One region of the Streptomyces sp. NPDC096012 genome, then DNA from elsewhere that is predicted to be linked to it. Evidence: riboswitches for the same ligand, from Rfam matches in the RefSeq annotation. Region 1 holds a riboswitch; the other holds the start of a gene.

Region 1 (15,671 bases):
CGTTGTGCTCGCGGACGAAACGCCGGGCGTTGTCCACGCACACCGCCGCGCGCGCCACCAGCTCCTCGACGAGCAGCAGGTCGTCCTCGTCGATCGGGTCGCGGTTCTCCCAGCGCAGCAGCGTGACCACTCCCATGGTCTCGCCCCGCGCACGCAGCGGTACGACCAGATGGGTGTGCACGCCCAGCCGGCCCAGCTTGGCCCGGCGCTGCGGGTCGCCGGCGAGCCACCACGTGGTCGCGTCCAGCATCGGATCGCGGATCGGCCGGCCGGTGGTCAGGCAACGGCGTTGCGGGGAGTCGGGCGGATACCCGCTGGGCTCCCCGATGGGGACGACCGTCTCCGGCAGATCGTCCCGGATCGACAGGTGGGCCGCCCGCTGCAGCGTGCCGTGGCCGACCGGTCCGCAGGCCAGGTCCTTGGCCGCGAGGACGCCGCGGAACAGGTCGATCGCGACGAAGTCGGCGAGCTGCGGCACCAGGACCTCGGCGAGTTCCTGCACGGTGCGGTCGAGGTCCAGGGTGGTGCCGATGCGCTGCGCCGCCTCGTTGACCAGGGCGAGCCGCTCGCGGGCCCGGTCCCGGGCGTCGACCTCGACGGCGGTGTGGCACACCCCGAGGGTCTTGCCCGCGACGTCCCGCAGCGGGAACGACGAGCGGAGCCTGAGGTGGTCCTGCGTCTTGCGCCGGTACATGCCGGGCGGCGACGTCACGTGTTCCAGGGCCGGAGTCACCCGCCCCCACATCAGCACCTGGCGTGCCTGCCAGTCCACGGCGGGCGGCACCTCGCCCGCTTCCGGTGGCCCGTCCGTGGCACCGGAGCCGTTGGGGTGCGCCAGGCCCTCCATCGTCGCCAGCACCCGGTTCACCCACTGGAAACGCAGTTCCGTGTCGAGGACGCCGATCCCGATGGGCGACTCCTCCAGCAGGCCGCGCACCACCGCCTGGTCCAGCTCCCACTGGCGTGCGGAGGTGACGTCACAGGCCACGGCGAGCCAGCCGGAGCCCAGCTCGGCGTGCAGCGGGCAGGCCCGTACGGCGAGCTGCACGCCATGGCCGGCCCGGTGGCGCAGGGTGACCAGGCCCTCCCAGCCGTCCCGGACCCGGTGGGCTCCGGACAGCGCGGACGCCGGAGACTCCCGGGTCGCCAGGACGGACGTCACGGGTCGCCCCAGCACCTCGGCCGCCGGATGACCGAGCAGGGCCTCCGCCTGCGCGCTCCAGAACCGGATCGTGCCGTGCGCGTCCACCAGGGCGACCGCGGCCGACGTGATGTCGAACGGATCGCCTCGCCGATCGTTCACCGTATCCCTGAGACCCATGCTGTCGGCCCCATCCGCGGGCGGGTTTTCCTTGCACAACGGTCTCACATGGCCCCTCGTGTGTCTCCGCGCGCGAAGTCCCGCCGGTCCCCTCCGCGCATGCCGTCAGCGGTTGCGCTCCACGGGCATCTCCAGGCGGAGTTCCCAGCCGCCGTCGGCCGTGGGGCCCGCGCTGACGGTGCCGCCGAGGAGTTCGGCGCGCTGGCCCAGACCCGCGAGGCCGTGGTGGGCGCTGGGCAGGGGCAGTGCGGGGCGGGTGGCGGCGGTGTTGGTGACCGTGGCGTGCACGGCACCGTTCCTGCCCACGAGGCGGACGGTGGCGGTCGCGCCCGGGGCGTGTTTGCGGACGTTGGTCAGGGCCTCCTGGACGGTGCGGTAGACGGCGCGCTGCACGGTGGGGGGAAGGTCCTCCGGCAGGTCCGTCTTCAGTTCCGCCTCGATGCCGCTGCTGCCGACGAGCCGCTGCAGGTCGGCGAGGGACGGCTGCGGGGTGAGCTCCGTGGGACGGCTCCCGGAGGCGCGCAGCACGCTGACCATGTGCCGCAACTCGTCAAGGGTCTGCACGCTGAGCCGCCGGATGGAGGCCGCGGCCTGCTTGGTGTCCTCGTCCCGGCTGCCGACCTGGAGCGCGCCGGCCTGTACGGCGATGAGGCTGACCTGGTGGGACACCACGTCGTGCATCTCCCGGGCGAGCTGCGCGCGTTCCTTCGCCAGGACGCTCTGCGCGGTCAGCAGCCGTTCGGACTCACGGGCCGCGGTGATCTCGGCGAGCCGCAGCGACAGCTCGCGCCGGGCCTGGACGAGCTGGCCGAGGAAGACGGGGGCGGCCGCCGTCGCCAGGCTGTAGCCGAAGTGGACGACCGCGCGGGTGTCGGCCAGGTCGTCCGCGCGCAGACGCGTCCAGGGCCAGGGCAGGAAGTCGCTGACCGCGTAGATCAGGGCGCAGGCGCCCAGCAGGATGCGATTGCGGCTGAGGGAGGAAAGCGTGTAGAGCGCTGCCACGGGGGCGACGACCGCGTCCGAGACCATGGCGGCCGGGAGCGTGAGCAGGAAGGTCAGGATCGGCAGACGGTGGCGCAGGAAGAGGGCGGACACCGCCAGCAGCGCGCAGGCCGGGGCCACCGGCGGATCCTGGAGACCGACGTGGGCCCAGGTGTCGATCAGCGCCGCGCAGAAGAGGGCGGCGTCCAGGAGGAGCGAGGGCGGTCGCGGTCGGCGGGATGTCATCGGGTGTCCTCGGCGTGCGCGGGCCCCAGCAGGCCCGCGCGCTCCGCGATCAGGGCGGCCTGCACGCGGCTGCCGACCCCCAGCTTGCTGAGCACGGCGCTGACGTGGCCCTTGACGGTGCCGGTGCTCAGGTGCATCCGCCGGCCGATGTCCGTGTTGCCGAGCCCCGATGCCATCAGGACGAGGACCGTCCGCTCGCGATCGGTCAGCCGGGCGGTGAGGCGGGTGGCCGGTTCACGCGCACCCTGGTCGAGATAGCCGTCCACCACCGTGCGGGTGACCTTCGACGACAGCACGGTCCCGCCGTCGGCGAGGGCCCGCACCAGGTGCTGGAGTTGCTCGGGATCGGTGTCCTTGAGCAGGAACCCGGCGGCACCCGAGCGCAGTGCGGCCGCCACGTACTCGTCGGCGTCGAACGTCGTGAGCATGGCCACCACCGGGGGGTCCGTCATGCGCCGGATCTCGGCGAGGACGGTGAGCCCGTCCACGTCCGGCATCCGGATGTCCAGCAGGACGACGTCCGGGTGCGCTTCGCCGACCGCCTGGACGGCCTGACCGCCCGGCACCGCCGCCACGACCTCGATGTCGTCCGCCGAGCTGAGGATGTGGGTGAAGCCGCCCCGGATCAGGGCCTCGTCGTCGACCACCAGTACCCGGATCACCTGCGCTCCGCTCCTCGCACGTCCGCGGTTCGATGCGTACCACCCCGGGAGCCGTCCGCGAACATGCCCGGGGCGTTTCCGCCGATCGGCCGTACGGTCCCGGCCCGTCGGCCGACGGGGGTCCGGCCGGTTTCCGGGGCGCCTCCGGAGACGGACCGGTGAGCCGCGCCGGGTGCCCGGCCGGCATCGGTGGCACGACGGGGAATCTGTCGGCGGCTCCGCCGGACGAGGCGCCGCCCGTGGCCGCGGCGCACCGTTCGTCCTGGTGACGCCCGGCCGCGCCGTGACCGGCGTGGACACCGACATCGAGGCGATCCTGAGCTTCTGCGGCCCGTTGTTCCTGCTCATGGCCTCTGCACCGGCTGCGGGCCGGAACGCGGGCCGTCCTCGCCGCGGTCGGAGCGCTGATCCTTCCGCAGGCACTTTTCACGATACGGCAGTCCGCCGGGGCCGGTAAGCGGGCGGATGCCGTCCCCGACGCCCGGCACATCCTCCGTCCCGGCGGCGCCCCGCCCGGCGGCGCCCCCGGGACGGACGGCGGGGACCTGCGCCGGGGACCGACTGCGGGGGAGACGGAGGGAACGCGATCAGGTGCGGCGCCGGGCGCGCAACGGCGCGTACACGGCCAGAGCCGCGGCGAACGCCACGGGGTAGGCGAGGTCGGCGCCGTGCAGGGCCCGGGCGACCGGACCCACGTACAGGCTGGTGCTCATGAACGGCACCGCCACGGCGAAGGCGACGACGAACGCGGTCAGGGCCGGCCACCACGGCTGTGGCCGGGAGGCCTCCGCCGCCAGGTCGACCGGACGGCCACCGCGGGCCCGCGCGCGCACCACCCAGTCGACGATCACGATCGCGACGAACGCGGGGATCCAGTACCCGACGAACAGCAGCACGTTCTGGAAGCGGGCGGTCGTGTCGGCCGCGTGCATCCACAGCACCAGCGGGAAACCGAGCACCGCGGCGAGGGCCGCGGCCACCGGCCTCGGCAGCCGCACGCCCATGGTCTGCAGCGCCAGCGAGCCGCTGTAGTCGTTCATGGCGTTGCTGCACAGCGCCGCGAGGGCGACCGCGAGCAGCCCGAACGCGCCGAGCGCGCCGCCGCCGAGCAGGTCGTCGACGCCACGGGCGGTCTGGTCGGTGAACTGCGCGGCTCCCCACAGGCCCAGCGCCTGCACCGCGACGAAGGACACGGCGACGCCGAGCAGGGTGCACCAGAACATGCGCGGGCGGGACGCGGACCGGGGCAGATAACGGCTGAAGTCGCTGGCGTACGGGGCCCAGGACAGGGCCAGGCTGAGCGCGACGGTACAGGTGAGGACGAACGCGCCCGCCCGGTCCGCGCCGTGCACCGTCGTGGCCGTCGCGGGCTCGGCGCCGTTCAGGAGCTTCACCGCCAGGCACGCGAACGACGCCGCGAGCGCGAAGGTCATCACCGTCTGCAGCCGGTGGATCGCCTCGTATCCGAGCACCCCCAGCACGCCCTGTGCCGCCATCATCACCAGGACGCCCATCCAGAAGGGCAGACCGCACAGTTGGGCCAGCGCATCCCCGCCGAACAGGCCGATCAGCGCGTCCCAGGCGATGGACGACAGCCATTGCAGGGCGCCGGGCAGGGTGACGCCCCGGCCGAAGGCCAGCCGGGCCAGCGGCAGCTGTCCCGCACCGGTCTGACTTCCCCAGGTGCCCAGGTAGGCGGTGGGTATCGCGCCCAGCACGGTGCCGAGCACCACGGCGACGAGCGCGGTGGCGAAGTCCAGCCCGAGGGCGGCGCCGACGGTGCCGGTGAACACGCCCGTCATGGTCAGGTTGGGGGCGAACCAGACGGTGAACAGCCGCCCGGGGCCGCCGTACCGGGCGTCCTCCGGCACCGGCGCGATGCCTCGCGCCTCCACCCGCAGATCACCGGGAGCCGCCGGCATCCGCCCGTCGAAGACACGCTGCGGTTCGTCGACCGCCGCCTCGTCATGGGCATGCGGCAATGACATGTGACATCCCTCCGCCAGTCCTAACTGGTTCAGGTTCGACGGGTGTGATCTCAGCCCCCGCGTGGGGCACCCCGTGTCCAGGTACGGCGGCAAGGATAGCCCGGCCCGGCCGGCGGCACGGGCCGGGGGAACCGGAACCGGGCGAGGACGATGGCGGGCGCGGCACGCCGGCACCGGGGGACCGGCGAGGCACCGCGCGCCGCGGTCTCAGGCCAGCGGGCGGGCCCCGGGGTCGGGCAGCACCCTGACGTCGCCCGGATCGAGCACGTCGTGGTCCCCCGAGCACTCGACGACGACCCGTACGGGCGCCCCGCAGTCGCTGTGCAGGATGTCCAGGACCGGTCCCTCGGGGTCGGCGACGTACGTCTCGCCCCACTGCCGCAGCGCCACCAGGACGGGCCACAGGTCCCGGCCCTTGCGGGTGAGGCGGTACTCCCGCCGGGTCCGGCTGCCCTCCTCCCGGTACGGCACCGTGCGCAGGATCCCGGCGGACAGCAGCTTGCGGAGCCGGTCGGCGAGCACCGCCTCCGACAGCCCCACATGACGGTGGAAGTCGTCGAAGCGGCGCACCCCGTTGAAGGCGTCACGCACGATCAGCAGCGTCCACTTCTCCCCGACCAGGTCGAGGGTGCGCTGGACCGTGCAGTTCTCGGTGCTCATCTCCAGCCACTTCATGCCGTCAGCTGCGGCCGCGGACCACAGCATTAAATGCCGCCCGCACGCCACGAGCACCTGCATGCTGCTGCCCCTGCCCGCCGCCTGACCGGGCCGGCGACGGCTAGCTAGTTGATGCAGGTCGTCCATGACCGCGGCGAGCAGCCGCTCATGGACGTCCGTGCGGCCACAGAAGCGGGGGGAGTGGCCGAGACCGGGCCGGCGTCCAGGTCACGCGGTCAGCCGGGGCGACCCGGGTGCCGCGCCCGGTGGACGTTCCGCACGCTCACTCATTCAGCCGACGGGTGGAGTCACCGCAAATCGATTTCCGGCACATATTCTGCGAAAAACCCCGTCGGTGCCCACTCCATCGGAGATCAGAAATGCATGACCAGCAGCAGGCGAAGGAAGTCCCCCGGCGTCAATTCGTCGCGCTGTCCGGTGCCCTCGGTGCCGCGACGGTCCTGACGGGCGCGGCCGCGACGGTCGGCGGTTCCGCTGCGGCGGCGAGCGGTCTCGACGCTGGTCCGACCCCCGACTCGTGCCCCACCACGCTTCCCCCGGGCGGCACCAGCCCGTGCCCGCCCACTAGCCTCCAGGGCATCTGCGGCCGGCCCACGGACAACGACCCGCTGTGGCACGACGTCCAGTACTGCACCAGCGGAATCGTCCCCCCGCCGCCGCAGCCCAAGCCGGACTGCCTGAAGGTGACCTCGAATTACGTCGTGCTGCACGGAAAGCCGGAGACGACGCACAACTATCTCCTGTCGCCGACGTGCCGGGTCACGGGCATCGAGTGCCCGTTCCTCGTGACCAGCGGGCCGCCCAACTACTGGAACGAGGCGTGGCAGAACGCGCGCAGCGGCGGAGACGTCCCCGTGCAGTACCCGAACATCGGCCTGGGCATCAACTCACAGACCGCCCGCCGCTTCAACCAGCTCCACATCCACATGGCCGGCGTCCGGGCGAGCACGCAGCGGCGCCTCCAGGAACTCGAGTCGCAGGGCCGCATGGCCACGTCCCCCTCCCAGTGGGCGAACCCGGCCAACCAGGCCGCCGTCACGGGCTCGGCGGGCGACCGCGTGTACCGCATCCTCCGGCTCCCCAACCTCCAGGACAACCTCTTCGGCCTGCTCTACACGAACGTCGTCCGCCCCAACTCGCTGAACATGGCCGACCAGACGATCATCGTGGTCCCGAAGATGACCGCCGCCGGGTTCGCGGGTGCCTTCTACGTCCTCAACAGCGACACGTCGATCCACGACGGCACGAGCACATGCGACTACCTCCTCGTGTACAGCTGACGCACCTGTGCCGGGCGACCACTAGTACTCCAGTCAGAAATCGTTGCCTGAGCTGGTCGGCTTCGTCGTGCTGGTCGTGGTGGGGATGAACGAAGCCGGTTCGTGGGCGGCAGAGTCGGAGTCGGTGTCCTGGGGGCCCAGCACAGGTAGAAGGCGATTTCGCCGCTGCTCTGGGTGCGGCGGATCAGCAGATGCCGGGGGGCAGTCGGCCCCGATCTCGATCCAGGCCCAGTCGTAGTAGCGCGGCCTCTTCGCTCCGGCTCCGGCGCTCTGCCGGTGCCAGGTCGAGGCGGGCAGGCGGTCGGCCACGGCATCCGCGCGGGCGGTGGTCCGCCCCTGATTGATCAGCACCCGTGTGCCGCAGGCGACGGCCAGGAACCCGCTTGAACCGGCCCGCAATCCGGGACATGGCCAGGTCGAACAGGGCACGCCAACGGGCGGCATCTATGCTGTGGTCCGCGGCCGCAGCCTGATCTTCAGGAGTCCACACAACCCCTGGTGATCACGCGGTGGCCGCTCCAGATCCATCGGGTGTGACCTGCTGGTTCAGTCAGTGGGATCCGCGCCGGACGAGGCACGGGATCGACCGCCGATCGCGACATGCGTCAGCGGCCCGACGCCCGGATATTCAGCCCGTGGTTCCGGCACAGGGACGGTGTCACGGACTCGGCCGACGATGTCTCTCCCGGCCTGCGGCTGCGTGGCGATCGAGTGCAACAGATCGAGTGCAACAGGGGGTTGGGGATGGGCGAGGATCCACTCGTCACGGCGGTGCGGAACGGGGACGAGAACGCGGTCAGAATACTGCTCGAGGACGGGACGGATCCCGACGCCGTCGACGAGCAGGGCACCCCCGCACTCTGCCTGGCCATCTCAGCGTTCAACTCGACGATCGCCGGCTATCTGGTGGAAGGCGGCGCGGATCCTGACCGTCGGCTGCCCGACGGGAGCACCCCACGATTGCGGGCCGTCGACAGCGGTTCCATCGGCCTCGTCTTCGGCATGCTCGGTGGATCGGCCCTCATCGGCGAGGCCACCCGCGCGGAACTGCTGGCACGCGCCCGGCAGTGGCACGAGACAGGCCCGGTCACCATGCTCCGGGAGCTGACCGGTACCTCGGATGCGGTCGAGCGGGTTCGCATCCGGGACAAGGAGTGGTCCACCGATTACCACGTGCTCCGGCTCGGCGGAATGACCGTCCGCGACGGCCACACAGGGATTCTCACCGTCCTCGAGAAGCACTTCGGACTGCACGTGGGCTTTGACGAATTGGCGGCCCGCGCGTGCGCACTCGAGTACCCGGACCGTGAACACGCCGTCTGGTCGGAGATCGTCCACACCGTTGCCCGGAGACAGGACGACGAGACCTGGGAGGCTGCGGCGGCACTGCGGGGCCATCCCGATCCCCTGCACCGCCGCTTCGGCGTGGAGGTCCTGGTCTGCCTCCACATCGAGGCTGACCTGACGAACGTCCCGAGCCCGTTCGAGCAGCGCATGCTCGAGCTCTTCCTCGACTGGGCGAAGCAGGAGCAACACTCGGACGTCCTGGCCGAGATCCTGGCCGGCCTGAGCCACCATGAGGACCCGAGGATCGAGCCACTGGGGCTCTCCTACCTCGCCCACCCTGCCCCGCGGGTACGCGCCGGGGTGCTCTCGACCCTGAGAATCGTGGACTCGGAGAGGTCGGGGCGGCAGACGTTCACACCCGAGGGGTTGAACGCCATGCTCGCGCTGGCCCGGGACACCGACGCCTCCGTCCGCAAGGGCGCCGGCTACCAGCTCGCGCACAGCCTGAATCCGGAACCAGCCATCGGGGACACCCTGGCCGGCCTGCTCGACGACGCGGACCAGCAGACTCGGATCTGGGCCGTCTACGGACTGGCCGAGCGGGACGAACCGCGCTGCGTTGACGGCGCCGACCGGGTGGGACCCGTCGACGAGTACGAGTCATGGTCCTGGATACTCGACGCGCCCTCACGGTACGAGCAGCGCCAGAGGGAGCGGGAAGCACCAGCCACGACCGAGTAACGAATGCTCGCCTCCGCATCCCATTGTGTGTCGGCTGTGGTCATCCGGGCCTGCTCCGCCCTGCCCATCCGGTACACGATGCGGCTGGGCGCCCGGCCCCGACGCTCACGAACCTCGATCCCGGAACCCACCGACGAAGCCCTCGGCCACATGCGACCAACACGAGATCGCGAAGTCGCACCGGAGTACTAGACGGCGGGCTCGACGGCCTCCCGGTCCGCCGTGCCCGCGGGGCCCGGCAGCGTGAGGACGGCCGCGAAGGCGAGGACGGCCACGGCGGCGAAGAAGTAGAAGCCCCACGGGTGGCCGACTCCGGCGGCGACCAGGGCGCCCGTGACCGACGGGCCGACGATGGAGCCGATGCGCCCGATGCCGGACGCCGAGCCGAGGGCGGTGCCGCGGACGGCGGCCGGATAGAAGTTCGTCACATAGGCGTAGACCAGCACCTGCGCCGAGAAGACGAACACCCCGGTCAGGAACACGACGGTGTCGAGCAGCAGATCACTGTGCATCCTGACGCTGAGACAGGCCAGCATGCCCACCGAGACCGCGAACCACCCCGCGGTGGTGAGCCTGATGCCGCGCCGGTCGGCGACGAAACCGCCCAGCACCAGCCCCGCCACCCCGCCCACGTTGAGGATGAGCAGCTGGGTGACGGCCGTGGGCACGGGGTAGCCGGCGTCGTTCATGAGCTTGGGCAGCCAGGTGTTGAGGCCGTAGACCAGCAGCAGGCCCATGAACGAGGCCACCCAGATGCCGATGCCCGCGCGGAGGTAGGCCGGCTTCAGCAGGTCGGCGAACGGCACACGCCGGGGTCCGGGCGTCTTCCGGGCGCGGACGAACGCCTCCGACTCCGGCAGCCGGAACCACTGGACGACCGCGACGACGAGTCCGGCGGCGCCGAGGACGTAGAACAGCACCCGCCAGTTGTCGGTGACCTGAAGGGCCAGGAGCGAGGTGATCACGGCGCCGGTGTGGTAGCCGGTCATGGTCAGGGTGCTTGCGCGGGCCCGGCGTTCGGCGGGCATGTGCTCGGCCATCATCGTCAGCGACACCGGCATGCAGGCACCGAGGCCCAGACCGGCGACGAGGCGGAGCACCGCGAACATCGCGACGGAACCGGCGAGCGGCACCAGGAGGGTGAAGACCGAGAAGAGCACCACCGAGCCGATGAGCAGCGAGCGCCGGCCCAGCCGGTCGGCCAGCGGGCCGACCAGGACCGCGCCGATGGCGACGCCGACGAGCGACAGCGTGGCGACGGTGGTCGCGTCCCCCGCCGTCATGCCGAGGTGACGGGTCTTGAGCAGCGTCGGGATGATGGCGCCGAGGACGACGAGGTCGTAGCCCTCGAGCATGACGGTGGTCCAGCACAGGACGACCGTCCAGACGTTGCGTCCGGAGGCGCCGGTCGACGCGGAGGCGCCGGACGCGTGGGAAGAGGCGACGGATGCCATGGTGATTCCCCCCTGGGAGCGGCTGTGGGAGAGGAGGACGGGGACGGTGTGCGCAACTCGCGGCCGGGGACCGCTGGTCGTGGGCGCGGTGCCGGACGGCTCAGAACGGGTAGTCGGCGATGTCCGGGCGGACGGTGACCCACTGCGTCTCGGTGAAGGCCTCGACGTTGGCGGCGGCACCGCCGAACCGGGACCCGGTCCCGGACGCCTTGACCCCGCCGAAGGGCGCGTTCGGCTCGTCGCCCACGGTCTGCTCGTTGATGTGGATCTTGCCGGAGTCGATCCGGTCGGCGAGCTTCATCGCCGTACCGACGTCACCGAGAATGCCGACGGACAGCCCGAACTCGCAGTCGTCGACGATCCGCGCCGCCTCCTCCAGGGTGGAGAAGCCGAGGACGGGTGCGACCGGCCCGAAGATCTCCTCCCGCCAGGCCGGCATGTCGGTGGTGACGCCGCTCAGCACCGTGGCCCGGTACCCGGCGCCCACGATCTCGCCGCCCGCGGCCAGCGTCGCGCCCGCCGCGACGCTGGCGGTGACGATGCCGTGCACCCGCTCCAGTTGCCGCCGGTCGATGATCGGGCCCAGCGCGACGTCCTCCCGGGCCGGGTCGCCGACCGGCAGCGCCGCGGCCTTGGCGGCGAGCGCGGCGGTGTACTCCGCGAGCAGTGACTCGTGCACGAGGTGGCGGCCGGTCGTCATACAGATCTGCCCCTGGTGCAGGTACGAGCCGAACGCCCCGGCGGAGGCCGCCGCGTTCACGTCCGCCCCCTCCAGCACCACCAGGGCGTTGTTCCCGCCCAGTTCCAGGTGGGCCCGCTTGAGCAGACGGCCCGCCCGCTCGCCGATCGCCCGCCCGACGGGGGTCGATCCGGTGAAGGAGACGACCCGCACCTCGGGGGCCTCCACGACCGCCTGGCCCACCGACCCGTCACCCGGGAGCAGATGGAGCACACCGGACGGCAGCCCGGCCTCCTCGAAGACGCGCGCGATCACCACGCCGCCGCTGACCGCGGTACGCGGATCGGGCTTCAGCAGCACGGAGTTGCCGAGCGCCAGTGCCGGCGCCACGGAACGCAGCCCCAGGATGAGCGGGAAGTTGAACGGGGCGATCACGCTCACCACCCCCGCGGGACGGCGCCGGGCGAGCGACCAGCGGACGTCCTCGGACGTGAGCACCTCACCCTGGGGATGCGTCGGCAGCGCCGCGCACTCGAAACACTCGCCGATGGCCAGGCGCACCTCGGAACCGGCCTTGGCCCGGACCGAGCCCGCCTCCCGCACCAGCCACTCCTCGATCTCGGCGGCATGCTCCGTGAACAGCTCGCCCGCACGGCGCAGCACCGCCGCCCGCGCCTGCGGTGAGGTGGCCGCCCAGGCCCGCTGCGCCCCGGCGGCGCGCACGGCGGCGCGGCCCACGTCCTCGGGTGCGGCCAGCCCCACGGTGCCGAGCTGCGACCCGGTCGCCGGCTCGGTCACCGGCTGTTCGTGTGTGGCGTCCCGCCAGCCGTCGCTGAAGAACCTCTTGCTCCAGACGTCGCTGTCCAGCAGTGTCATCGGTTTCCCTTCCGTCACCGTGAAGTCGGTGAGCCGTCCGAGGAACGGGCTTGTGGGCACAGTGTGTTCAGGACGGCGTGGTCAGCGCCGTGTCGACCTGGATCAGCCGGGGGCGGTCCGGGTGTTCGGCCAGTACGGCCCGCAGCTCCGCCGCGCCCGCCACGTGCCGGGCGGCTACGCCGTAACCCTCCGCGATCCGGGTGAAGTCCAGCCCCGGGATGTCCAGGCCCGGCGCGTCCGGCACCCCCAGCAGCCCGCCGAACCAGCGCAGTGCCCCGTAGGTCCCGTTGCGCAGCAGCACCACGGTGAGGGGCACCTGGTGCCGGGCCGCCGTCCACAGGGCGGTGATGCCGTAGTTGGCCGAGCCGTCCCCGATCACGCCCACGACCGGGCGGTCCGGCTGGGCCATCGCCACCCCGACCGCGCCGGGCAGCCCGAAGCCCAGGCCGCCGGCCGCCGGGAAGTAGTAGGAGCCGGGCCGGCGCAGGTCCATCTGGCGCCACCACGAGGAGTTCGTCGAGGTCGACTCCACCACGTACGCCGTGTCGTCGGGCTGTTCGTCCCGGAGGGCGGCGAACACCTCCTCGGGATGCAGGCGGGGCCCGTCCGCGGCCGGCGGCGCGGGCACCGGCCGGTAGCCGGTACCGGCCGCGTCCGGCACGTCGGGCGCGTCGATGGACTTCACCAGCAGCTCGATCACCGCCGCGGGGTCGGCGACCAGTGCCTCGCCCATCGGCGCCCGAGCGGCGGCGCCGGCGTCCTCGGTGACCTGGATCAGCCGGGTGCCCTCCGGCAGATACCGCCCGGGGAGGTACTCGTGGTAGCGGAAGACCGGAGCGCCGAGGACCAGGACGAGGTCGTGGCCCTCGAACGCCCGGGAGACCGGTTCGATGCCGGCGGGCAGCACTCCGCGGAACAGCGGGTGGCGGTTGGGGAAGGGCAGCCGGAACAGCGACGGCGCCGCCCACACCGGCCCGCCCAGCCGCTCGGCCAGCCGCACGGCGTCGTCGAAGAGCCCGGCCGAGTCGATGTCGCCGCCCAGCACCAGCACGGGCCGCCGGGCGGCGGCGACCGCCTCGGTCAGCGCGCGCGCCTGTTCCGCGCCGGGCACGCCGGCGTGCAGCACCCGCCGGTCCAGCACGGCCGACGCGTTCTCGTCCGCGTCGGCCGCCCAGTCGTCGTACGGGACGGACAGATAGGCCGGCCGGCGCTGGAGCCGCGCCTCGAAGACCGCCTGCGCCAGGGCGCGCGGCACGTCCTGCGCGCAGGCCGGCTCGGCCGCCCAGCCCACGAGCGGCCGCATCAGCGCCGGAGCGTCCACGTTGGCCAGGTTCGCCTCCGGTCCGATGGCCGGCCGCACCTGCTGGCCGGCCACGATCACCAGGGGCGTCCGTGAGGCCACGGCGTTCGTCAGCGCGCCCATCGCGTTGCCGGAACCGGAGGCGGCGTGCAGGTTCACCAGCACCGGACGGCCGCTGGCCTGGGCGTACCCGTCGGCCATGCCCACGACGGCGCCCTCGTGCAGCCCCAGGACGTACCGGAACCCGTCCGGGAGGCCGGCCAGGAAGGGCAGCTCGTTGGAGCCCGGATTACCGAAGACCGTGGTGAGCCCCTGCCGGGCCAGGAACTCATGGGCGATACGACGCACAGACGGCACAGCTGTTCCTCTCGGAGTGACGCGCCACAGCTCCTTCCGGAGTGATGCAGCACACGCTAGGGAGCGCGCGACATGGTCACCAATAGATGTTGATGGCCCGCGATATAGAGTCCGTCGATATGAGCAGCTTCGACCTCAATCTCGCCCGTGTCTTCGTGCTGCTCTACGAGACCGGCAGCGTCACGGCCACCGCCGAGACACTGCACGTCACCCAGCCCACCGTCAGCTACAGCCTGGCGAAGCTGCGCCGTCACTTCGACGACGAGCTGTTCCGCCGCACCGGCCGGGGCCTTACCCCGACCGCCGGTGCCCGCCGCCTGTACGAGCCGCTGCAGCGGGCCCTCGCCGAGATCGACGGGGCGATCCGGCAGGGTGACGACTTCGATCCCGCGACGATGGCGGGACGCTTCACCGTCGCCCTTTCCGACCTGGGGGAGGCGACCCTCCTGCCGCGCCTGCTCGCGGCGGCCCGCGAGCGTGCGCCGCGGGTGTCGTTCACCGTCCGCGCCCTGGACGTCGACGAGGCCGAGAGCCAACTGCGCCGCGGCGAACTCGACGCCTTCGTCGCCACGCCGGTCCTGACCTCCCACCGCACCGTGCGCATACCGCTCTTCCACGAGCGCTACGTCGGTATCGTCGCCGCCGAACACCCCCGGGTCCGCGGCACCTCGGTCACCCTGTCGCAGCTCGCGGCCGAGCACCATGCGACGGTGTACGGCCCGAGCGGTCACGTCGTCCCCCGGTCCGTGCTGGCCAACCACGGACTCCTGGACCGCGTTGCCGTCGACGCCACCCGTTTCACGATGCTTCCGTACCTGCTCGAGCGGACCGACCTGATCGCGGTCGTCCCCGAGTACGTGGGCGAGGTCTTCGCCGCCTCCCACCGACTCCGCCTGGTCCGGCTCCCGTTCGAGATCGAGCCGATCGAGATCGCGCTCTACGCCCGGCACGAAGCCTCGCGCAGCCCATCCCAGCGCTGGCTGGTGCAGTTCATGGCCGAGGTCCTGGGTGAACTGGTCAGTCCGGCCCAGCTGCCACCGGGCCCGGCGCCCGAGGGACCGGCCCGCTGACCCGGGCGTCCGCCGGCCGCGGGTCACCGACCCGGGTGCCGTGCCCACCATGGGCCGCTGACCGGGGTGCGGTGCGGACCGTGGCCCGCCGACCCGCGTGCGGTGCGGACGGTGGCTCGCTGACCGGGGTGCGGTGCGGACGGTGGCTCGCTGACCGGGGTGCGGTGCCGACCGTGGCCCGCCGGCCCGCGTGCGGTGCCGACCGTCACCCGCCGGCCCGCGTGCCCTGCCGGCCCTGCGGACGGTCGCGCGCCGACCCTCGGGAGGTTCTGCCGCCCGCTGCCCGCTGCCCGCTGGTCCGCGCCCTGCCGGCCGCGGCCCGGCGGCGCCGTGGTTCCGGCTCACTGATTTCCTCCCAGTGAATCCGTGCATTGGCATGGACCTGACCCAAGAGGGCCGCTAGGCTCTGCCCCGTCGCACATGAGAGCGCTCTCAGCAATCGGCTGTTCCACCCCCACTTCTGGAACGACGAAGGGCAACTCCCGTGAGACACAGAAAACTTGCGCATGCCGCCGTGGCCGCACTGCTGACGCTCGGTGGCGTGAGCGCGGCGGGTGCGTTCCCGGCGTCGGCGACCGGCTCGCACCCCGGTGCCGCCTCGGCCACCGGCTCGGACTCCGGTGCCGCACCGGCCGCCGCGGCCAAGCCGGCCTCCGACGCACTGGTGTCCGCCATGCGGCGGGACCTGCACCTGACGCGGCAGCAGGCCGAGGCCAGGCTGGCCGCGGAGCGCACCGCCACCGCGATCGCC
Region 2 (15,671 bases), on a different contig from region 1:
CCGAGGAGGCGCTGCAGTACATCGACCGCCTCGACCCCGACCGGGAGCCGGGCCGGCTGACCTTCATCGTCCGCATGGGCGCCGGCAAGATCCGCGACAAGCTCCCCGAGCTGGTGGAGAAGGTCTCGGCCTCCGACGCGACGGTCGCCTGGGTGACCGACCCGATGCACGGCAACACCTTCGAGGCGGCCTCCGGGCACAAGACCCGCCGCTTCGACGACGTGCTCGACGAGGTCAAGGGCTTCTTCGAGGTCCACAAGGCGCTCGGCACCCACCCGGGCGGCATCCACGTGGAGCTGACCGGCGACGACGTCACCGAGTGCGTGGGCGGCGGCGACGAGATCTTCGTCGACGACCTGCACCAGCGTTACGAGACGGCCTGCGACCCGCGGCTGAACCGCAGCCAGTCGCTGGACCTGGCGTTCCTCGTGGCGGAGATGTACCGGGACCAGTGAGCCCGGGTGGGGCGCGGATCACAGACGATCCGCGCCCTTTCTCTTTTGCGCCCGGCGCGGGATGGGTAAGGTTAGGTTTGCCTCACCGAATAGGGGATGGCATCACGACCCGTCGGGAGGTGGATCCGCGTGTACGTCTGCAGCTGCTTCGGGGTGACCGAGGCGCAGGTCAAGCAACACGCGGAGGACGGCGCCTGCACGCCCCGGCAGATCGCCTCGGCCTGCAAGGCAGGCACCGACTGCGGCGGCTGTGTACGGCGGATCCAGGCGCTGCTGGGCCGGGGAGCCTGTCCGCGCCGTGAGCTGATCGAGCAGCACGCCCCGGCGCTCGCGCGGCTGGACGACGCCGCCTAGCGTCCCCGTCCGCGGCCGCCCGGTGCACGGCGAGGCCGCCGTGCCGGGATCTCAGGCGTCGGGCTGGCTCTGCTCGATGACGGTCGCCAGATAGAGCGCCTCGCCGAGCTTGTCCACCAGTTCCAGCTGGGTGTCCAGATAGTCGATGTGGTGCTCCTCGTCGGCCAGGATCGCCTCGAAGACGTTCGCCGACGTGATGTCGTTCTTCTCGCGCATCACCTGGACCCCCCGGCGCAGCCGGTCGATGGCCTCGACCTCGACCTGCCGGTCGGCCCGGAACATCTCGGTGACCGTCTGGCCCACCTGGACGTGGAAGAGCCGCTGGTAGTTCGGCAGGCCGTCGAGCAGCAGGATGCGGTCGGTGAGGATCTCCGCGTGCCGCATCTCGTCGAACGACTCGGCCCGGGTGTACTTCGCGAGCTTCGTCCATCCCTTGTGGTCCTGCAGTTTGGCGTGCAGGAAGTACTGGTTGATCGCGGTCAGCTCGGCGGTCAGCTGCTCGTTGAGCAGTTCGATGACCTCGGGGTCGCCTTGCATTGCGATGAACTCCTTCGCGTAGTCGGACCAGGCCGATAGCGCCGCATGATTGCACCGGCGAAGAAGATCTTCCAGTAAGTGGGTACTTAGTGGGTAAGTTCTGTCTTGCTGATATCTGTCCGTTCCTGTGGGGGGTGGTCAAGGGCATCGCCCGAGGTCTGTCAGGATGGATACATGGGTCATCCGGTGGAGCGAGAGTCTGGAGCAGCGGCAGGGACCGAACTTCCCCCGGGTCAGCGGCTCCAGCGCGGCTGGCCGGTCACGCACTACGGACCCGTCCCGAAGTTCCGGCCCGAGCGCTGGGAGTTCCGGGTCTTCGGCGCCACCGCCGACGGCGACAAGCACACCTGGGACCACGAGGAGCTCACGGCCCTGCCCTACACCACCGTGGTGGCCGATCTGCACTGCGTGACCAAGTTCAGCATGATCGGAGCGGAGTGGGGCGGCGTCCCGGCCCGCACGATCCTGGACCTGGCCCCGCCGGCGCCGGACGTCACCCATGTGATGGTCTGGGCCGAGTACGGCTTCAGCTCCAACCTGCGCCTGGCGGACTTCGCCTCCGACCGCACGATCTTCGCCACCCACAAGGACGGCGAGCTCCTCACCGCCGAGCACGGCTTCCCGCTCCGCCTGATCGTGCCCCACCTGTACGCCTGGAAGGGCCCGAAGTGGGTCCGTGGCGTGGAGTACATGACCGCCGACCGCCGCGGCTTCTGGGAGGAGCGCGGCTACCACAACCTGGGCGACCCCTGGAAGGAACAGCGCTACTCCTACCAGGAGGAGCCCGGGGACGGCCCCGAGCTGTGACCTCGGGTCCGCTCGGGGCGGTACCGGTGCACCATCACGGCCCCCTGCCCCGCCCGGTCGTCCACTCGCCGGCCGCGGGCCGTGCCGTCGGCCGGGCGCTCACCCCGGTCGACTCAGGAGTCCCGGAGTTTCTTCAGCCGCTCCACGTCCGCGGCGTGCCCCTGGCTGCCGCCGGGCGTCTCGATGACCAGCGGGACGCCCGCCGTCGCCGGATGCGTCATCAGGGCGCGGAACGGGTCCTCGCCGATGTGGCCGGCACCGATGTTCTCGTGCCGGTCCTTGTGCGCCCCGACGACGTCCTTGGAGTCGTTGGCGTGGATCAGCTTCAGCCGGCCCTCGCCGACCGTGTCCACCAGCAGGTCGAGGGTCTGGTGCATACCGCTCGGACCGGTCAGATCGTGCCCCGCGGCGAAGATGTGGCAGGTGTCCAGGCACACGCCCAGCTTCGGGTGCGCGTCCAGCGCCTCGAAGTACGGCCCGAAGTCCCAGGTGCGTGAGCACAGCGAGGCGCCCTGCCCGGCGGTCGACTCCAGCAGCAGGAACGGGTCGTCGTCGGTCAGTTCCTCCAGCAGCGGCAGCAGGCGCTCGCGCACCTGCCGCAGCGCGACCTCCCGCGGCCGCCCGCCGGTCGCACTGCCGGTGTGCACGACCACGCCCAGCGCACCGATCTCCCGCCCGCGCCGCAGCGAGTGCCGCAGGGAGGCCACGGACCGCTCGACGGTCGCCTCGGTGTGCGAGCCGAAGTTGATCAGGTAGGGGGCGTGCACGTACGCCGGGATCGACTCCTCGGCGCACGCCGCCCGGAACGCCTCGTCCTGCCGTGGGTTCCCGGCGGGCGTCGCCCAGCCGCGCGGGTTGGCGACGAAGACCTGCACGGTCTCCGCCCGCAGCTCACGGGCGTACGACAGCCCGACGGAGTGCAGGCCGCCGGCCACCGGGACATGGCCGCCGACGGGGTTGCGGGGCGGCGGGGACTGATCAGGACTCACCCGTTCAGGGTGTCATGCCCACCCCGACCCTCGGACCACGGTCCCCGGTGACCCCCGTCACCGGATCCGCCGGACGCTCCGGGTCTCCGGACGCACCGGATCCGCCGGACGCACCGGTTCCCCGGGCCCGCCGGGTTTCCGGGCCCACCGGGTCCCCGGGCCCATCGGATTTCCGGGCCCGCCGGGTCTCCGGGCCCGCCGGGTCTCCGGGCCCACCGGTTCCCGGGACCAGCGGACCCACTGGATCCCCGGACCCACGGGGCGTACCTACCGGGAGAGCCAGATGATCACGGTGTCCCGTCACCGGACGGGGACGACGACCTCGTCACCGGACGGCGACGGTGCCTCCCGTCACCGGACGGGGAGGGCGCTTCAGGTCACCGGACGGGGCACGGTGCCCCCGGCACCTACCGGATGGTGATCGTGATCGACGACCCCTTGGGCGCCGTCTCGCCGCCCTTCACCGACTGCTTCTTCACGGTGTCGCCGAACAGCCCGAGCAGCCCGCGGTCCTCGTCCACCTGGAAGCCGGCGCCCTCGAGGGCCCGGTGGGCGTCGTCCACGCTGTCGCCGACCACGTCCGGCACCTCGACCATCTCCGGGCCCTTGGACAGCGTCAGCGTCACCGTGTCGCCCTCCGCCGCCTCGTCACCGTCCCGCGGGCTCTGCGCCGCGACCGCGTCCTTGTCGTACTCGGAGTTGATCCGCTCCGGGGCGATCCGCACCTTCAGCCCGGCGTCCGCCAGCTCCTGCTTCGCGCTGTCCAGGTCGTCGCCGGTGACGTCCGGTACGTCGATCGGGCTGCCCTTGCTGACGGTCAGCGCGATCGCCGAACCGGCGTGCCGCTCGGTGCCCGCACGCGGGGCCGTCGCGATCACGGACCCCTTGTCCACGTCGTCGCTGAACTCCCGGGTGACCATCCCCGGCTCCAGCCCCGCCGACTTCAGCCGCGCCCGCGCCCCGGCGAGCGACTGCCCCTGCACATCGGGCACCTTCACCGTCTCCGGGCCCAGCGAGACGGTCAGCGCGACCGAGTCGTGGTCCCGGATACGGGCGCCGGGCGCCGGGTCGCTGCTGATGACGGTGCCGCGGTCGACGGTGTCGTTGTACGACCGCTTGATCTTCCCCACGTCGAGCCCGGCCGACTTCAGCCGCTCCCGCGCCTGCGCCTCCGTCTTCGTCAGCAGCGGCGGCACCTTCGTGAACTGCCCGGAGTTGATGTACCAGACCCCGGCGCCCACGCCGAGCACCAGCAGCACGGCCGCGAGCACGGCCAGCACCGTCCGCCGGGGCCGCGCCGGGCGCCGCCGGTCGGGGACGGGCGGGGACTGCAGCCGGGTGGTGCGGTGGACGCCGTCCGCCGCGGCGTCCTCGTCGACGGGAAGCGGCCGGGGTACCGTCAGTGCGCGCGGGATCACGCTCGTGCGGTCCTCGGCGTTGTCGTGCTCCGCGGTCAGCGCCTGCGGCGGCAGTGCGTCCAGCTGCTCCTCGGTCAGCGCCCGGCGCGCCTCGCGCACCTGGCCCAGCAGCACCACGGCGTCCTGCGGGCGGATCCCGGGTTGGCGCGCGGTGGCCGACGCGACCAGCTCGTCCAGCTCGAACGGCAGCCCCGGCACGAGCGCCGAGGGCGGCGGCACGTCCTCGTGTATGTGCCGGTAGAGCACCTGGGCGGGGGAGTCCCCCGAGTGCGGCTTCCCGCCCGTCAGCATCTCGAAGAGGACGACACCGCACGCGTACACGTCGACGCGTGGATCGGTGGTCCCCCGTTCTATCTGCTCGGGCGCGAGGTACGACACCGTCCCGAGCACCGAATCCGTCGTGCTGGTCACCGTGTCCACCGAGCGCACCAGCCCGAAGTCGGCCACCTTGACCCGGCCGTCGTCCCCTATCAGGACGTTCTCCGGCTTCATGTCCCGGTGCACGAACCCGGCCCGGTGCGCGGCGCCGAGCGCGGCGAGCACCGGCTCCAGGATGTCCAGCGCGGCCCGCGGCTGCAGGGCACCCCGCTCGCGCAGCACGTCGCGCAGGGTGCACCCGGCGACGTACTCCATCGCCAGATACACGTACGACCCGTCGGTGCCCTGGTCGAAGACCTGCACCACGTTGGGGTGGTCGAGCCGGGCGACGGACTTCGCCTCCCGGATGAACCGGTCGACGAAGGCCCCGTCCACCGCGAGCGCCGGGTGCATCACCTTCAGCGCGAGGACGCGGTCCAGACGGGTGTCCAGGGCCCGGTAGACCGTGGCCATCCCGCCGGCCGCGACCCGCGCGTCGATGCGGTATCGGCCGTCGAGCACCTGCCCGACGAGAGGGTCCTGAAGGGTCGTATCCACGCAGGCGAGTCTACGAGGGACGACCGGCACTCCCGTCCCCCCGTGCTTTCGCGGGGGACGGAATGCAGCAGAGCTGTGACCGTCGCGCGACCGGCTCGGCTAGAAGGCGGGGCGCTCGGGGTCCAGGTGCGCGCGCCCCTCGGTGGGGGAGGACGCCTCGGCGAAATGGCGGCGCGGGATGCGCCCCGCCAGCCGGGCCAGCCGGCCCGCCTCCACGGCGTGCTTCATGGCCGCGGCCATCGTCTCCGGCTCCTGCGCCCGGGTGACGGCCGAGGCCAGCATCACACCGGCGCAGCCCAGCTCCATCGCCAGCGCCACGTCGGACGCCGTACCGGCGCCCGCGTCCAGGATCACCGGCACGCGCGCGTGCTCGACGATCAGCTGGAAGTTGTGCGGATTGCGGATGCCGAGCCCGGACCCGATCGGGGAACCGAGCGGCATCACCGCCGCACAGCCCACGTCCTCCAGCCTGCGCGCGAGGACGGGGTCGTCGTTCGTGTAGGGCAGCACCGTGAACCCGTCGTCGACCAGCGTCTCCGCCGCCTCCAGCGTCTCCACCGGATCCGGCAGCAGGGTCCGCTCGTCGGCGATGACCTCCAGCTTGACCAGGTCCGTGCCCAGCGCCTCCCGGGCCAGCCGGGCGGTGAGCACGGCCTCCCCGGCGGTGAAACAGCCCGCGGTGTTCGGCAGCGCCCGGATGCCGAGCCGCTCCAGCACCGAGAGCACCGAGCCGTGCACGGAGGGGTCCACCCGCCGCATCGCGACCGTCGTCAGTTCCGTACCGGAGGCAACCAGCGCCCGCTCCAGCACGTCCAGGCTGGGCGCACCGCCCGTGCCCATGATCAGACGGGAGCCGAAGGGCACTCCGCCGAGAACGAAGGGATCGTCGGCCATGGGTCAGCCTCCTTGGACGGCGGTGAGGACTTCGACGCGGTCGCCCTCGGCGAGCGCGGTGTCCGCCCACCGGGCGCGCGGGACGACGGTCTCGTTGACGGCGGCCGCCACCCCGGAGGGCGCCGGGGTGAGGGCCCTGACGAGGGAGTCGAGAGCGGTGCCGGGGGCGATGTCCCGGCGCTCCCCGTTGACGGAGATGGTGACGGAGAGGGTCATGCGGGCTGCTCCGTGAGGACGGTGCCGAATCGCGTCGGCGTGAACGGGCGGGCTTCTTCGGGAAGGTCGCCGGTGACCAGCGCGTGCGCCAGGACGTCCCCCGTCACGGGCGTGAGCAGCACCCCGTTGCGGTAGTGCCCGGTGGCCAGCAGCAGGCCGTCGAGGCCGGACGGGCCGAGCAGCGGCGCGTTGTCCGGGGAGCCGGGCCGCAGCCCGGCGCGGGTCTCGGTCAGCGGCAGCTCGGTGATGCCCGGCACCAGTTCGTGGGCGTCGCGCAGCAGCTCGTACACGCCGCCGGCCGTGACCGTCGTGTCCCAGCCCAGCTCCTCGCTGGTGGCGCCGACGACCAGCTCGCCGTTCTCGCGGGGCACCAGGTAGACGTGGCTGCCGCGGACCACGGCCCGCACGGTACGGCTCAGGAACGGCGCGAACCGGCCCGGCACGGTCAGCCGCAGCACCTGCCCCTTCACCGGCCGCACCGGCGGCAGCAGCGCCTCCGGCACACCCGCGAGGCGTCCGCTCATGCTCCCCGCGGCGAGCACGACCCGGTCCGCGCGCAGCCCGGTGCCGTCCGCCGTGGTGACACCGGCGGCCCGCTCCCGGACCACGTCGAGCCGCTCGGCCCAGGCCCGGTGGAAGACCACTCCGGCCCGCTCGCAGGCGCTCACCAGGGCCGCCGCCAGCCGCCGCGGATCGATCTGGTGGTCACCGTCGACCCGCAGGCCGCCCCGCACCCCGGACGCCAGCATCGGCTCCAGCCGCCGGCACTCCCGCCCCGACAGCCACTCCGCCTCCAGGCCCGAGCGCTGCTGCAGCGCGTGCAGTTCCCGCAGGTGGGCGCGGTCGTCGGCGTCCAGCGCGACGGCGAGGGTGCCGCAGCGGCGGTAGCCGAGGTCGAGGCCGGTCAGGTCGGTGAGCTCGGCCGCGAAGTCCGGATAGCGGCGCGCCGACTCCAGGTTCAGGGCGAGCAGCCGCTCCTCGCCGTAGTGCAGCTCGGTGACCGCGGCCAGCATCCCGGCCGCCACCTGGGCCGCGCCGCCGCCGGGCTCGGGGTCGACCACGGCCGTGGCGAGCCCGCGCTGCGCGGCGCGCCACGCCGTGACCAGACCGATGATTCCGCCCCCGATGACGAGGACGTCGGACGTACGTGAGGACATGGGCGTCCAGCCCCTCCCTTCGCCGGCATGACCCGGATCAGGTTCGTACGGTCGGAGGCCGCCAGCCTCCCTCTCAGCCCGGTGCGCCCGGGCTCCCGCGAGTGCTTGTACGGTGGCCAGCCTAGCCCGCAGCACTCGTCACCCGTAAGGGAGCCCCTGTCATGGCCCGCTCGCTCGACGGACTGGTCCTCGCCCCGGTGGCGGACCAGTCCCCAGGTCAGGTGGGTACGCGTACCCGGTTCACGTACCACGAGGAGGACGGGGCGGTCTGGGCCGAGTACGCGGGCGGCGACGTCGTGCGCGGCCGTCTGATCGGCACCCGCGAGGGCGACCGGCTGGACTTCCGCTACGTGCAGCTCAAGACGGACGGGACGACGTCCTCGGGGCACTGCGTGTCGCAGGTGACCGAGCTGCCCGACGGCCGCGTGCGACTGGCGGAGACCTGGGAGTGGGAGTCGCAGCCCGGGGCCGGTACGAGTGTTGTGGAGCAGGTCACCGAGCACGCCCCCTGACTGACGCACCGTCACGTGTCTAAGGTGATCGGGTGAGCGAGCAGACAGCGCAAGAGACCCCGGCGGCACAGCGGCGCGTGGTCGTCGTGGGCGCGGGCATGGCCGGCGTGCAGACCGCGGCCGCCCTGCGGGACCAGGGCTTCCGGGGCCCCGTGACCGTCATCGGCGCCGAGCCGCACCAGCCCTACGACCGGCCGCCGCTGTCCAAGGCCGTCCTGCTCGGCAAGGCCGAGGGCTCCGCCTTCGACGTGGACTTCGAGGCGCTCGGCGTCGAGCTGCGGCTCGGCTGCGAGGCGCTGGGCGTGCGCCCCGCCGAGCGCGAGCTGGACACCGAGGCGGGCCCGGTGCCCTACGACGTCCTGGTCCTCGCCACCGGCGCCGAGCCGATCACCCTGCCCGGCACCGAGGGCGTCCCCGGCGTGCACCTGCTGCGCACCCTGGACGACGCCGAGCGGCTGCGGCCCGTGCTGGAGCGGCAGCACGACATCGTGGTCGTCGGCGCCGGCTGGATCGGCGCCGAGTTCGCCACCGCGGCCCGGCTGGCGGGCTGCGCCGTGACCGTCGTGGAGGCCGCCGACCGGCCGCTCGCCGGCGCGCTGCCCGCCGAGGTGGCCGCGCCGATGGCCGCCTGGTACGCCGACAGCGGCACCGAACTGCGCACCCACGCGCGCGTGCAGCGCGTCGAGCCCGGCGCCGTGGTGCTCGCCGACGGCACGCGGCTGCCCGCGGGCGCCGTGGTCGTCGGGATCGGCGCCCGCCCCGCCACCGGCTGGCTGGCCGGCTCCGGCGTCGAGCTGGGCGCGCACGGCGAGGTGCTCGCCGACGCCCGCCTGCGCACCGGCGTCGCGGACGTGTACGCCGTCGGCGACTGCGCCTCCTTCCCCTCGGCGCGCTACGGCGAACGGCTGCTCATCCACCACTGGGACAACGCCCTGCAGGGCCCGCGCACGGTCGCCGCCAACATCCTCGGCGAGACCGACGCCGTCTACGACCCGGTGCCGTACTTCTGGTCCGAGCAGTTCGGGCGCTTCGTCCAGTACGCAGGCCACCACGCGGCGGCCGACCGCCTGGTGTGGCGCGGTGATCCGACGGGGCCGGCCTGGACGGTGTGCTGGCTGCGCGGGGAGCGGCTGGTGGCCCTGCTGGCGGTGGGCCGGCCGCGCGATCTGGCCCAGGGCCGGCGGCTGATCGAGGCGGGCCGCCACCTGGACCCGGAAGCCCTGGCGGACCCGGCCCGGCCCCTGAAGGACGCCACCGCCGACCGGCCGGCGACGCCGTGACGAGAAGCGCCGCGTGACCGGGTGCGACGCCGAGCCCGGAGCGACGCTTGGCCGGGTGTGACGCCCGTGACCGGCTGCGACGCCCCTGACCGGGAGCGGCGGCGTGATCGGGTTCGGGGATCGTGACCGGGAGCGACGGCGTGCCGCGGAACGCGCGGCCGGACTCGACCGGGAGCGACGGCGTGACCGGGTTCGGGGATCGTGACCGGGAGCCACGGCGTCCCGCGGAACGCGCGGCCGGACGCTGCCGCCCGTGACCGGGTGCGACGCCCCTGACCGGGAGCGACGGCGTGACCGGGTTCGGGGATCGTGACCGGGAGCCACGGCGTCCCGCGGAACGCGCGGCCGGACGCTGCCGCGGCGCGCGGGGCAGCCCGTGGCGACGTCCGTCGCGACCCCGGGCGGCGTCCCGCGGAGCGCTCGCGTGGACCTGCCTGACTTCCGACTGTCGGTGGGGGATGGCAGGCTAGATTCCGTGACCGAGATTGACACGAAGATCGATGCTCTCGTCCCCGCCTGGCTCACCGTCCCCGACATCGCCGAACAGCTCGGCGTCGAGGTGACGCGTGTGCGGCAGCTGGTCAAGGAGGGCCAGCTCATCGCCGTACGCCGAGGTGAGAACAAGGCACTGCACATCCCCGCCGCCTTCATCGACGGGGACAAGGTCGTCAAGGGCCTGTCCGGGACCCTGACGCTCCTGAGGGACGACGGCTTCACGGACGAAGAGATGCTGGAGTGGCTCTTCACCCCCGACCCGACCCTGCCCGGCACCCCCGCGCAGGCCCTGAGCGAGAATCGCGGCACGGAGGTGAAGCGCCGCGCCCAGGCGCTCGCCGTCTGAGCCGACCGCGCCAGGAGGTGGCGTGCGGCTCCCAGCCCGCACGCCACCGGCCACCACTCCGACCATGGGGGGACCCGCACATGTCCGACACCGCCCGCGCCGCGCTCGCCGACGCCCGCCTGTACCTGTGCACGGACGCCCGTGCGCGCCAGGGCGACCTCGCCGAGTTCCTCGACGCGGTCCTGGCCGGTGGTGTCGACATCGTCCAACTGCGCGACAAGGGCATGGAGGCCGCCGAGGAGCTGGAGCACCTCCGGGTCTTCTCCGAGGCCTGCGCCCGCCACGGCAAGCTCCTCGCGGTCAACGACCGGGCGGACGTCGCCCACGCCGCCGGTGCCGACGTGCTGCACCTCGGTCAGGGCGACCTGCCCGTCCCGGCGGCCCGCGCGCTCCTCGGCGACGGCGTCCTGATCGGCCGCTCCACGCACGCCGAGGAGGAGGCCGCCGCGGCCGCCGTCCAGGAGGGCGTGGACTACTTCTGCACCGGCCCGTGCTGGCCGACCCCCACCAAGCCCGGCCGGCCGGCACCCGGCCTCGACCTGGTCCGCAGCACGGCCGCGCTGGGCACCGACCGCCCCTGGTTCGCCATCGGCGGCATCGACCTGGGCAACCTGGACCAGGTGCTGGACGCCGGCGCCCGCCGGGTGGTCGTGGTCCGCGCGATCACCGAGGCGGACGACCCCGGCGCCGCGGCGGCGGAGTTCGCCAAGCGGCTGCGGGAGACCCGGTAGCGGTTCCGGGGACGCGCCGTCCGCTCCGGGGACGCGTCGTCCGCCGTCGACGTTCGCCAGTGACCCCGGGATGAGGCCTCCCGTCCACCTGATGGACAAGAAAACGACAAATCGGCCAAATTTCCGGTGTGCGGTTGGGGGACCGCCCACCCGTGGCTAACCTGCGGGTATGGCCCTAGGAACCGCATCCACCAGGACCGATCGCGCACGCACCGTGCGTGACATCCTGGCCACCGGCAAGACGACGTACTCGTTCGAGTTCTCGGCGCCGAAGACCCCCAAGGGTGAGCGGAACCTGTGGAGCGCCCTCCGGCGGGTCGAGGCGGTCGCCCCCGACTTCGTCTCCGTGACCTACGGCGCCGGCGGCTCGACCCGCGCGGGCACCGTCAGGGAGACCCAGCAGATCGTCGCCGACACCACGCTCACCCCGGTCGCCCACCTCACCGCGGTCGACCACTCCATCGCCGAACTGCGCAACATCATCGGCCAGTACGCGGACGCCGGCATCCGCAACATGCTCGCGGTGCGCGGCGATCCGCCCGGCGACCCGATGGGCGAGTGGATCGCACACCCCCGGGGACTGACGTACGCGGCCGAACTCGTCCGGCTCATCAAGGAGTCGGGCGACTTCTGCGTGGGCGTGGCCGCGTTCCCGGAGATGCACCCGCGCTCCACGGACTGGGACACCGACGTGACCCGCTTCGTGGACAAGTGCCGCGCGGGCGCGGACTACGCCATCACACAGATGTTCTTCCGGCCGGAGTCGTACCTGCGGCTGCGCGACCGCGTGACCGCCGCCGGCTGCGACACCCCGGTCATCCCGGAGATCCTGCCGGTCACCAGCGTGAGAATGCTGGAACGGCTGCCGAAGCTCAGCAACGCGATCTTCCCGGATGCCCTGAAAGAGCGGATCCTCACAGCCAAGGACGATCCGGCGGCGGTACGCTCCATCGGTATCGAGTTCGCCACCGAGTTCTGCGCGCGGCTGCTGTCCGAAGGAGTGCCCGGACTGCACTTCATCACGCTCAACAACTCCACGGCGACCCTGGAAATCTACGAGAACCTGGGCCTGCACCACCCCCCGCGGGCCTAGACCGGCCGCCACGCGATACGACACACTGCGTAGCGGCCACTGGGAGAGGGGCGTACATGGGCTGGACGGTCCTCTACATCGCATTCGGCGTCGTCGCACTGTGGTTGCTCGGCGAGGTGCTGCTGCAGTACAAGGCGCGGCTGCGCTGGAGGCTGCTCGCGTTCGTCGGCTTCCTCGGCGTCGTGCTCGGCGTGCTGATGCCGTCCGTGATCGTGATCGGGCTGGGCGCGATCGCCTTCGCGACCGGGCAGACCTACGTCACGCTGTCGTTCCGCCGCGGCTTCGCCGCGGGCTGGGCGGTCAAGCGCCCCGAGGCCGAGACCGGCGGTGGCAGCAAGCGCCGCCGCGGCAGGACGGAGCGCCAGGCCCCGGCGCCGGAGGACTTCGACCCGGGGACCGCCGAGAGCGCCGAGGACGCCGAGAGCGCCGGCCACGGGGACGCCGGCTACGGCCAGGAGCGCCCGGACTACGCCGACTACGACCGCGACGACGTCTTCACCCCCGCCCGCGGCGCCGGGGAGACCGGCGCCGAGGCCGCCTCCGTCTACGAGCCCCAGCCCCTTCCCGACGACACCGGCTCCTACGGCGTCTACGGCGACACCGCCGCGCACGCGGGCGCCGCCCAGGCACCGGGCGCCGACCAGAACTACGCCTACGGCTACTCCGGTTACGGCCAGCAGGACTACGGCTACGACACCAGCGGCCAGCAGGCCTACGCCAACTACTCCGACCCGTACATCGGCACCCAGGCCTACGGCGGCACCTCGTACGACACCGGCTACGGGCAGCAGCAGTACGGCCAGCAGGGCTACACCCAGGATCCGTACGCCACCGGCGGCTACGGCGAGACCCCGTCCGGCGGGGTGTGGGTGCCTCAGCAGCGCACCGACGAGACCTACGGCGGCGAACTCCCGCAGGAGCAGCCGTACCCGTACCAGACGGGCGAGCAACACCCGCACCCCGGCGCGGGGTACGACGAGCAGTACCGCTTCTGAGGCGCGGGGTCGCCGAGCGGTACGGCCTTTGAGGCGCCGGGTACGGCGAGCAGTACGGCCTTTCAGGCGCCGGGTACGCCGAGCGGTACCGCTTTCCGGGCGCCGGTATCGCTTGCGGGGCGCGGGGTACGCCGGGGAGCGATGAGCGGTACCGCTTCCGCGGCGGCGGGGACGACGGGCGCTACGGCTTCTGCGGCGCCGGCACGACGGGCGCTACGGCCTCCGAAACCCGGGTACGCCGAGCGGTACCGCTTGCCGGGCCGCCGTGCACCGGCTCACCGAGAGCCGCGGAAGTCCGGGCCCTCCACGATCAGGCCGGCCGCCAGTGCGCCCGACATGCCCGCGTGCGGCAGGCCGCCGCCGGGATGGGACCAGCCGCCGACGGTGAACAGACCCGCCAGCGCGGTGCTGTTGGCCGGATGCAGCACCCCCTCGGGCGCGGCGAGCGCCGGCGGCGGGACCGCACCGCCCGTGGCCCCCGTCTCCCGCTCGGTGTCCAGGGGCGTGCGGACCTCGCGCCACAGCACCCGCTCGCGCAACCCCGGCACGGCCCGCTCGGCGGCGGTGACCAGCCGGTCCGCGAAGGCGTCGGCGGCGCCCGGCGCGGCCCAGTCGTACTCCGTCGCCGCGGGCACCGTCGCCGTCAGCACCATGGACTCGTGCTCCCCGCCGGGGCGCAGGGCCGGGTCGTCCGGCCGGTCCACGACGACCGTCGGCAGGTCGGGCACCACCCCGTGCCGGAACAGCTCCAGATCGCCGTCGCCGTCGGCCGAGTGCACCACTGTGCGATGCACCGCCCCGGGCTCCCGGGCGCCCCGCAGCGCCAGGCACACCACCACCCGGCCCGGGTACCGGTCCTCGGGGTCCGGGGGCACGTCCCGCGCGCCGTACAACTCCTTGCCCGGGACCAGGCCGCCCAGCCGCCAGGGCCCCGTGCCGAGGACGAAGTCCGCATCGCACACCGTGCCGTCGGCCAGCTCCACCCCGGCCGCCCGGCCGTCCTTCTCCAGGATGCGGGCGACCTCGGCGCCGAAGACGAACTCGACCCGCCGCTTCAGGCACCGGTCGTACACCGCGCGCGCCAGTTCCCGGATGCCACCGCGCACGTACCAGCTGCCGAAGGCGTGCTCCATGTACGGCAGCACGGCCGCGCTCGCCGGGGCGATCCCGGGGTCGACGCCGTAGGCGAGCGCGTAGCCGTCCAGCAGCTGGGCCAGCCGGGGATCGCGCAGTTCCCATCTGCCGATCTCGAACAGCTTGACCGCGCGCCGGGTGCGCAACCGCCGCCGGTACGGAACGCCCGGGTAGGGCTCCTTCTCCATCAGCACCGGCCAGTTGGGCCACAGCGGCTCCTCCAGCAGCGGCCGGCGGGTGCGGTCCCAGGCCTCGCGGGCCCGCACCAGGAAGTCGCCCCAGCGCTCGCCCGCCCCGGCGCCCAGCGCCTCGTCCAGGGCCGCGACCACGCCCGCGCGCGAGGCGTTCGGCAGCACGGCCTCGGTGCCGTCCGCGAAGACGTGCCGCGACGCCGGGTCGACCTGGACCAGCTCGACGCAGTCCTCCAGCGGCTCCTTGCCGGTCTTGAGGAACAGGTCGCGGTACACGGCGGGCAGCGTCAGCAGCCCCGGGCCGGTGTCGAAGGCGAACCCGTCCCGCTCGAAGCGGCGCACCGCACCGCCGTACGTCTCCGTGCGCTCGTACACCACCACCCGGTGGCCCGCGACGGCCAGCCGGGCGGCAGCCGCCATCGCGCCCATCCCAGCGCCGATCACCGCAATCCGTGCCATGTCCGCGACTCTATCGACCACCACCGACAATCCGGTCGGCGGGCGGCTCCGGCACAGGTCAGGGCGCCCGCGCCGCCAGGCGCCGCTCCTCCCGCCGCTGGGCCCTGCGGCGCAGGAAGCGCCGGATGCGGGAGACGAGGAACACCAGTGTCAGCAGCCCGCCGGCCAGCAGGACGCCCGCGACGACCGCCGCCGCCAGCGGGTGGAACATCGCGAACGCCACGACGGCGCCCACTCCGAGGTCCTCGGCGAGACTCAGCGCGAAGTTGCTGAACGGCTCCGGCGAGGTGTTGACCGCCATCCGCGTCCCGGCCTTGACCGTGTGGCTGGCCAGCGCCGTCGAACCACCGAGCAGCCCGGCCGCCACATCCGGGAGCGAGCCGCTGTGCCCGGCCAGCAGCGCGCCCACCCAGGCGCCCGCGAGCGGCCGGACCACCGTGTGCACGGCGTCCCACGCCGAGTCCACGTAGGGGATCTTGTCGGCGACCGCCTCGCACAGGAACAGCGCACCTGCGACGATCAGCACCTCGGGCCGCTGCAGCGTCTGCGGGATGTCGTCGCTCACCCCGGTCACGCCGAACAGACCGAGCAGGAGCACCACCGCGTAGGCGTTGATGCCGCTGGCCCAGCCGCTGGTGAAGACGAGAGGGAGTACGGACACGCACGCGATCGTAGCCAGTGCGCGTCGCGGAG

What was found. Region 1 has a riboswitch for thiamine pyrophosphate ahead of ABVB68_RS31510 (purine-cytosine permease family protein). Riboswitches for the same ligand answer to the same signal wherever they lie in the genome.
Region 2: another riboswitch for thiamine pyrophosphate. It lies ahead of thiO (glycine oxidase ThiO); the one in region 1 lies ahead of ABVB68_RS31510 (purine-cytosine permease family protein).

Annotation. Positions count from the first base shown of each region.
Region 1 covers NZ_JBEOTD010000045.1:37,316-52,986, forward strand. Annotated here, with positions in the region: gene ABVB68_RS31495 (SpoIIE family protein phosphatase) at 1-1,303, opposite strand, end outside; gene ABVB68_RS31500 (sensor histidine kinase) at 1,427-2,548, opposite strand; gene ABVB68_RS31505 (response regulator) at 2,545-3,210, opposite strand; gene ABVB68_RS31510 (purine-cytosine permease family protein) at 3,798-5,198, opposite strand; TPP riboswitch at 5,188-5,282, opposite strand; gene ABVB68_RS31515 (winged helix-turn-helix transcriptional regulator) at 5,406-5,873, opposite strand; gene ABVB68_RS31520 (CDP-diacylglycerol diphosphatase) at 6,236-7,156, shown strand; partial or broken gene ABVB68_RS37060 (IS701 family transposase) at 7,288-7,555, opposite strand; gene ABVB68_RS31525 (ankyrin repeat domain-containing protein) at 7,901-9,184, shown strand; gene ABVB68_RS31530 (MFS transporter) at 9,373-10,638, opposite strand; gene ABVB68_RS31535 (aldehyde dehydrogenase family protein) at 10,739-12,193, opposite strand; gene mdlC (benzoylformate decarboxylase) at 12,261-13,850, opposite strand; gene ABVB68_RS31545 (LysR family transcriptional regulator) at 13,970-14,920, shown strand; gene ABVB68_RS31550 (S1 family peptidase) at 15,405-15,671, shown strand, end outside.
Region 2 covers NZ_JBEOTD010000008.1:9,718-25,388, forward strand. Annotated here, with positions in the region: gene ABVB68_RS10795 (class II 3-deoxy-7-phosphoheptulonate synthase) at 1-455, shown strand, start outside; gene ABVB68_RS10800 ((2Fe-2S)-binding protein) at 585-809, shown strand; gene bfr (bacterioferritin) at 861-1,346, opposite strand; gene ABVB68_RS10810 (sulfite oxidase-like oxidoreductase) at 1,521-2,153, shown strand; gene ABVB68_RS10815 (deoxyribonuclease IV) at 2,267-3,142, opposite strand; gene pknB (Stk1 family PASTA domain-containing Ser/Thr kinase) at 3,550-5,475, opposite strand; gene ABVB68_RS10825 (thiazole synthase) at 5,575-6,369, opposite strand; gene thiS (sulfur carrier protein ThiS) at 6,373-6,585, opposite strand; gene thiO (glycine oxidase ThiO) at 6,582-7,742, opposite strand; TPP riboswitch at 7,740-7,851, opposite strand; gene ABVB68_RS10840 (avidin-fold protein) at 7,904-8,254, shown strand; gene ABVB68_RS10845 (NAD(P)/FAD-dependent oxidoreductase) at 8,287-9,534, shown strand; gene ABVB68_RS10850 (Rv2175c family DNA-binding protein) at 10,010-10,375, shown strand; gene thiE (thiamine phosphate synthase) at 10,456-11,106, shown strand; gene metF (methylenetetrahydrofolate reductase [NAD(P)H]) at 11,276-12,199, shown strand; gene ABVB68_RS10865 (SCO2102 family sporulation regulator) at 12,256-13,194, shown strand; gene ABVB68_RS10870 (phytoene desaturase family protein) at 13,470-14,978, opposite strand; gene ABVB68_RS10875 (DUF4126 domain-containing protein) at 15,037-15,639, opposite strand.